2 regions of the Terrabacter sp. FW104-15G4B genome follow, and region 2 is predicted to be linked to the other one. Evidence: predicted binding sites of a transcription regulator. Region 2 holds the regulator's gene; the other holds the start of a gene.

Region 1 (3,401 bases), on a different contig from region 2:
CAGGATGCGGGGCGCTCGGGAGGCGCTGCGCTCGCTGGCTCATCCGCTCAGCGGGCGCGCCGGCTCCCGAGCGGGCGACATGGATCGGAGCCGCCCCGGACATAACCATGTGTTGTCACGTGAGAAACGTTAACTTATGCATGGGGGTGGAGCAAGGCGGTTCCGTTGGCGGGATCTCGGGCACATCTGACGGGAAGGCCGGCAGCGCGTTGTCGGTGCTCGTGTCTAGGGTCTGGGGGTGACCGTGGATTCCCGCACCCCCTCCGCAGCCCCGACGAGTACGCGCCGCGCACGGTGGCTCGTGCTCGCTGCGGTCGCAGTGACGCTCCTGCTCTGGGCCTCGGCCTTCGTGGCGATCCGGCACCTCGGGCGGGACGTGCCACCCGGCGCGCTGTCGCTCGGGCGCCTGCTCGTCGCCTCCGCCGCACTCGGCGTGCTCGTGTTCCGCCGCCCGCGCACCTGGCCCGCGAAGCGCGACTGGCCTCTGCTGCTCCTATGTGGCGTGGGCTGGTTCGGCGTCTACAACTTGGCCCTCAATGCGGCGGAGCGGCGCATCGACGCCGGCACGTCCGCCCTCATCGTCCAGATCGGCCCGATCATCGTTGCCCTGCTCGCCACCGTCTTTCTCGGCGAGAAGATGACCCGCTGGCTGCTCATCGGGATGGCCGTCGGCTTCGCCGGGGTCGTCGTCATCGCGCGCGGCTTTTCCTCCGGCGACTCGGGGAGCTCGGGCGACATGGTGGGGGTGTGGCTCGCCGTTTTGGCGGCGGTGACGTATGCCGTGGGCGTCCTCGCGCAGAAGCCCCTCCTCGGCCGCCTCCCGGGTCCCGAGGTCACCTGGCTGGCCTGCGTCATCGGGACGGTCGTCTGCCTGCCGTGGACCGGTGAACTCGTGGCGGTCGTGCGCGACAGCGACGCGGGCATCCTCGGCTGGATCGCCTACCTCGGCATCTTCCCGACCGCCATCGCCTTCTCGACGTGGGCCTACGTGCTGGCGCGCAGCGATGCCGGCACGCTGACCCTGACGACCTTCCTCGTCCCCTTCATCGCCACGCTCATCGCCTGGGCATTGCTCTCCGAGGTCCCGCCGTCCCTGACCTTCGTCGGTGGTGCGCTGTGCATCGCGGGAGTGCTGCTGACGCGACGCAAGCCGCGGGCGAAGGCCGCCGCCGAACCCGCCGCCGAACCGGAGGTGGAGCCCTGACTCCTGTTGATCGCGCTGTGCCGCAACACCTTCGGGCCGAATCTGGCGGCTGAAACCCTTGCCTTTCGTTCGAACAGGTGTTCTACTATAGGTAGTCGGCGTTCCGGGTGAGGGGAGTGAGTTCGTGCCATTCCTCGAAGCCGGGCGCCCGTCCGATGCGGATGGCCAGGGCGGTCACCTCAACCCGCGGATCGTCGCGGTGCTTCGCCGTGGCCGCGGCCGTACCGCCGGCGCCGCCGGTTCTGGGGTGCAGCGTCCGCCTGTCTCGCTGGAGGACGAGGCTGACGGCGTGCTGTGTGGCAGCGCCTGGCGGTCGACGTCGACACCGGCCGGGCCCTGGAGCTGTCCAGCGACCGCTACACCCCGACGCGCGAGATGCTCGAGCACGTCCGGGCCGTCGACGGCGTCTGCCGCGGCCCGGGCTGCCAGGTCCCGGCCGAGCGGTGCGACCTCGACCACCTCGTGCCCTGGCCGGCCGGCCCGACCCACGTCTCCAACGCCGAGTCCCTCAGCCGCGGCTGCCACAACGGCAAGACCGCCCGGATCTGGGACGTGCGCCGCACCGACCACCAGGGCATCCGCTGGACCTCGCCGGCCGGGCGCGACTACGTCACCTACCCCAAGGACTGGCGCGAAGCACTTCACGACCCCGGCTCCGGGCCACCGGATCCGGGGCCGGCCCGACCGGCCGACGACCCACCCCCCTTCTGAACCCTGCCCTCCGGGTGCGCGCCTCGTGGAGGTGGCGGGTCAGTCGCCGGTGATGGTGGTGAGGCAGAAGGGGTGCCCGGCGGGGTCGACGAGGACCCGCCAAGCGCTGGGCGCCGGCTGGTGGGCGGCCTCGGTGGCGCCGAGGGCGACGGCTCGCGTCACGGAGTCCTCCAGGTCGGTTACAAGCACGTCGAGGTGCAGCTGTTGGGGTTGGCCGGCCTCCGGCCAGGTCGGGGCCACGTGGTCGACGGACCGCATCATCGTGACGGCGACTCCGCCGTCCGACAGTGAGACGACGGCGCCGTCGGCGCTCTCGTAGGCGCGAGGGAGTCCGAGGAGGGCGCCGTAGAAGTCGGCGAGCGCCGACGGGTTCTTGCACTCGAGTGAGACGGAGGCCAGTCGGCCGACGGACGTGTGTGCAGGGGCTGTGCTGGACGTCATGGGGACACCCTCGCACCTGACCCGGACGCCGCGGGGCGGGGGCCTGGTGCGGGGGGTGCGTCGTGCAGCACACGGTCGAGGTCGCGATCGCGCTCCGCGTCGGCGCCGAAGGGCGCGCGTGGCAGCGAGAACGTCCGGCGGTGGTGCCGCTCGAGGGCGACGACGAAAGCGACGATCATGGCGACGAAGAGGATGATGTCCATGGCAGAAACTCTGCGCCCGCTCTGATCCAGCCACGAGTGGCAGAACCGTCGATGTTCGACAAGATCCTGCCAGCGGTGTCATGCTGACCGGATGCTGCGCACCATCGCCGTCATCGTCCAGGAGCCGGTCGCCATGTTCGAGCTCAGCGTGCTCTGCGAGGTCTTCGGCGTGGACCGCACCGACGACGGCGTGCCGGCGTTCGACTTCCGCGTCTGCTCGGCCCGACCCGGCGAGGTGCTGCACACGACGAGCGGCATGAGCATCGTGGCGCCCCTCCCGCTCGAGTCCGCCCGCGGCGTAGACCTCGTCGCGATCCCGGGCGGACCCGTCGACGGCCCCTACGATCCCGACGTTCTCGACGTCCTGCGCGACAACGCAGCCGCCGGCCATCGTGTGCTGTCGGTCTGCTCCGGCGCCTTCCAGCTCGCCGCCGCAGGCCTGCTCGACGGTCGTGGCTGCACGACTCACTGGAGGTATGCCGGCCGGCTGGCCGAGGAGCACCCGCGGGCTTGCGTCGACCTCGACGTCCTCTATGTCGAGGACGGCCCCGTCCTGACCAGCGCGGGCACGGCGGCCGGGATCGACGCGTGCCTGCACATCGTCCGGACCGAGCTCGGCTCGGAGGTTGCCACGCGGATCGCGCGTCGCATGGTGGTCCCGCCCCACCGCTCGGGAGGCCAGCGCCAGTTCGTCGAGACGCCCCTGCCGTCCGAACCGTGCGAGGGCTTGCAGGACGTCATGGAGTGGGTGGTCGAGCACCTCGACGAGGAGCATTCGATCCCCTCGCTCGCGCGGCGAGCGGCCCTGTCCGAGCGCACGTTCGCCCGCCGCTTCACTGCAG
Region 2 (3,401 bases):
TGTTGCGGCGTCTCGCAGCGCCGCTGTGTCCACCTCATACCGCATCCCCTGCTCCTTCCGAGAACAGCACGGTAGGACGCTGGATCGCGGCTCGATGCCCGTCGTCCACAGGGCTCGTCGGGGGCGGCGCCGCCTCCCGGGCCCCAACCCCGTAGGGCCACCCCGACAAGCAGAACGCCGCACCCCTGTCAGGAGTGCGGCGCTCTGGGCCGTAGCGGCGGGGTCGAAGCGCCGCTACCGCCAGCCGCTGGAGGTGGAGCCAACGCGGCCGTTTGGGGGTCAGGGGGACGCGGCCGCGTGTCGCGCCTGCGTCCGGTGCACCGACCCGATGATCGATGGGTCAGGGTGACGGCACCACGAGCTGCTGGCCGGCGTGCACCTGGGACGAGCTGAGGGCGTTGGCCACCTGGATCTGGACGACGCCTTCGGAGACCGGCAACCCGGGGAGCTCTCGAGCCGCGATGCCCGACAGCGTCTGCCCCTGCCCGACGGTGACGACGCGCGGATCGCCGCTGGCCGACGCGAGCTGGCCGGCGAGACCGACGCCGAGCAGGGCGATGACCATGGCGACGAGCAGGGTCACCGTGAGACGCCCGAACCGGGTGAGGCGCATCGGGGGCTGGGCCGCCCGAGCGGCACGAACTGCCCTGGGGCCCGTGGGCACCAGCACGAGGTGAGGGCGCTCGTCGACACGTGGGTGTGCCGGCCCCTCGGTGTGCGGCTGTCGAACGGCCTCGAGGACGATGGCGCTCATGATGACCTCCCCTTGCTCCAGATCCGGCGAACATGTGTTCGATAGAACGTCTGTACGATTTTTAGCACGGATGTGCGATGAAGTCGAGACACGCCTCGAACACGTGTTTGGCAACTGTGTTCGAACCTCGTAGTCTTTCCTCACACCACAGACCTCACCAGCCACCACTGACACTGGCCGTGCACGCCGGCGACGGAGGGGACCTGACGAGCCGACGAGAGGGACACCATGGGCGTCACCGAGCTTCCCGACCGTGAGACCGGAGACGGGCTCACCGTGCGCCAGCGGCGCGTGCTCGAGGTCATCCGCAACTCCGTCGACCGCCGGGGATACCCGCCGAGCATGCGCGAGATCGGCGACGCCGTGGGGCTGGCCAGCCCGTCGAGCGTCTCCCACCAGCTCAACGCCCTGGTCGCCAAGGGCTACCTGCGGCGCGACCCCAACCGGCCGCGCGCCCTCGAGGTCGTGTCCCCGGACGCCAAGGCCGAGGAGCTCGGCTACCGCGGCGGCGACGCGACGCCTCCGCGTCCGCGCGGCGACCAGTACGACACCGAGACCGGCTCCGGTGACGCACGCCCCGAGGCGTCCTACGTGCCGGTGCTCGGCCAGATCGCCGCCGGTGTGCCGATCACGGCCGAGGAGGTCGTCGAGGACGTCTTCCCGCTGCCCAAGCAGCTCGTCGGCGAGGGAGACCTGTTCCTGCTCAAGGTCAACGGCGACTCCATGGTCGAGGCCGCCATCTGTGACGGCGACTGGGTCGTCGTGCGCCAGCAGCAACACGCCGACAACGGCGACGTCGTCGCCGCCATGCTCGACAACGAGGCAACCGTCAAGACGTTCAAGCGCACAGACGGGCACGTGTGGCTGATGCCGCACAACCCCGACTTCTCCCCCATCGACGGTGACCATGCCACGATCCTCGGCAAGGTGACGGCGGTCCTGCGCCGCATCTGAGCGACCCCAAGCCCCCGACGACCGACGACGTATGCCGCCCGCGCCCGTTCGCGCCGCCGGCTTCGGCGTTCCTCCGGCGGGCGTATCGGGCGGGACGACTGCAGACTCTGACCAGTGAGTCCTGCGAAGGAGAGCGCCATGGCACCCGGGCGAACCCGAGACGTCGTCTTCACCTACCGCTATCTGCGCGGGGCGATGATCGCCCTGCTCCTCATGCTGCTGCTCTCCGTCGGCTACGAGTGGTGGTGGGAGACCGCCCACTCGTGCTGGCTCGGTTCCATCAGCGCCTACTACTACACGCCCGCACGCACCGTCTTCGTCGGCTCGCTCTGCGCGCTCGGGGCCAACCTGATCGCCTACAAGGGCCATTCCCCCGAGGAGGACGTGCTGCTCGACTTCTCGGGCTTGATGGCCTTCGTCGTCGCCATGGTGCCGACGGTGCCGGACGGACGGTGCGGGCCGAACGCGTACACCCAGACGCCTGCCGAGATCGCGGCGGCCGTGCGCAACAACGTCTGGTCGCTCGTCGTCGTGGCGGTCGTCGCCGCCATCGTGGTCACCTGGCTCAAGCATGGCGATTCGGTGCGCGACCGGTCCGAGCGGCCCACCGTGCGCTCGATGGTCGTCACGGCCACCTGCGGCGCGGTGCTGCTCGGCGAGCTCGCCCTCTTCCTCGTCCTACGTGATCGCTTCATCGCGGTGAGCCACGGCATCGCCGCCGGCACGATGGTGGCCGGCGTCATCGCCGTCATGGTCTTCAGCGCGCTGCGCGCCGGGGAACGGCACGCAGGGGCCGCCGGTCGGGACGGCGCCACCTACAAGCGCATCTACATCGCGATCGCGCTCGCGCTGGCCGTCGCGCTCGGCGTGAGCGTGGTGACTGCCGTCACGGTGAGCGGCTTCGACCACCTCGTCCTCATCGCGGAGGTCATCATCATCGTGCTCTTCGCCGTCTACTGGGCAGTGCAGACCAAGGAGCTCTGGGACCTCCGCGACGATGACGGCACCGAGGCTCGACCGACCCGGTCCGTCGCCCAGTAGCCCCAGGACAGGGGTGTTTCGCCACCCAGCGCAGGGACGGGGCCGCCCCCGGACTGCCGAGGGGCGGCATACCAGGGCTTCTCAGTGACCGAGCGCGTCGCGCAGCTCTCTCAGCGTCGGACCGAGGGGCGCGTGCAGGCGCAGCGTCGCCTCCGCGTCACCTCGCGTGGCCGATCGTGTGACGATGGCGACGGGCACGTCGCGCTGGTGGGCGCGGCGGACGAAGCGGTAGCCGCTCATCACCGACAGGGACGATCCCAGCACGAGCACGGCCCCGGCGTCCTCCACGAGGGAGAAGCACCGCTCGACAAGCACCTTGGGCACCGACTCGCCGAAGAAGACGACATCAGGCTTGACCGTGTCCTCGCCGCAGACGAGGCACCGCGGCGCGTGGAAGGACTCGACGAGCGCGTCGGCCAGCACGATGTCGCCGTCGGGCCGCACCTGCTCCCCCCACTGCGAGCCGACAGCCTGAGCTGCCTCGGCGAACCGCTCCATGAACCCCGGATTCGCCTCGGTCATCCTCTCGTGCAGCCCGATCCGCGAGGTGTACTCCCCGCAGGTCAGGCAGACGGCGCGGTCGAGGGAGCCGTGCAGCTCGATGACGTCCGTCGCGCCCGAAGCCTGGTGCAGGCCGTCGACGTTCTGCGTG

What was found. The regulator LexA, encoded in region 2, represses DNA repair genes until DNA is damaged. The targets are predictions, from matches to a motif close to TCGAACANNTGTTCGA.
Region 1: AC3WRT_RS14400 (HNH endonuclease signature motif containing protein) is a predicted target of LexA. The motif match lies at 1,274-1,289, and genes of this name have one in related genera.

What each region holds. Positions count from the first base shown of each region.
Region 1 covers NZ_JBYTCI010000018.1:63,500-66,900, forward strand. Annotated here, with positions in the region: gene AC3WRT_RS14395 (DMT family transporter) at 239-1,204, shown strand; gene AC3WRT_RS14400 (HNH endonuclease signature motif containing protein) at 1,499-1,915, shown strand; gene AC3WRT_RS14405 (VOC family protein) at 1,955-2,356, opposite strand; gene AC3WRT_RS14410 (hypothetical protein) at 2,419-2,646, shown strand; gene AC3WRT_RS14415 (GlxA family transcriptional regulator) at 2,651-3,401, shown strand, end outside.
Region 2 covers NZ_JBYTCI010000017.1:44,843-48,243, forward strand. Annotated here, with positions in the region: gene AC3WRT_RS13910 (hypothetical protein) at 1-45, opposite strand, end outside; gene AC3WRT_RS13915 (LysM peptidoglycan-binding domain-containing protein) at 341-754, opposite strand; gene lexA (transcriptional repressor LexA) at 983-1,708, shown strand; gene AC3WRT_RS13925 (hypothetical protein) at 1,847-2,749, shown strand; gene AC3WRT_RS13930 (Sir2 family NAD-dependent protein deacetylase) at 2,831-3,401, opposite strand, start outside.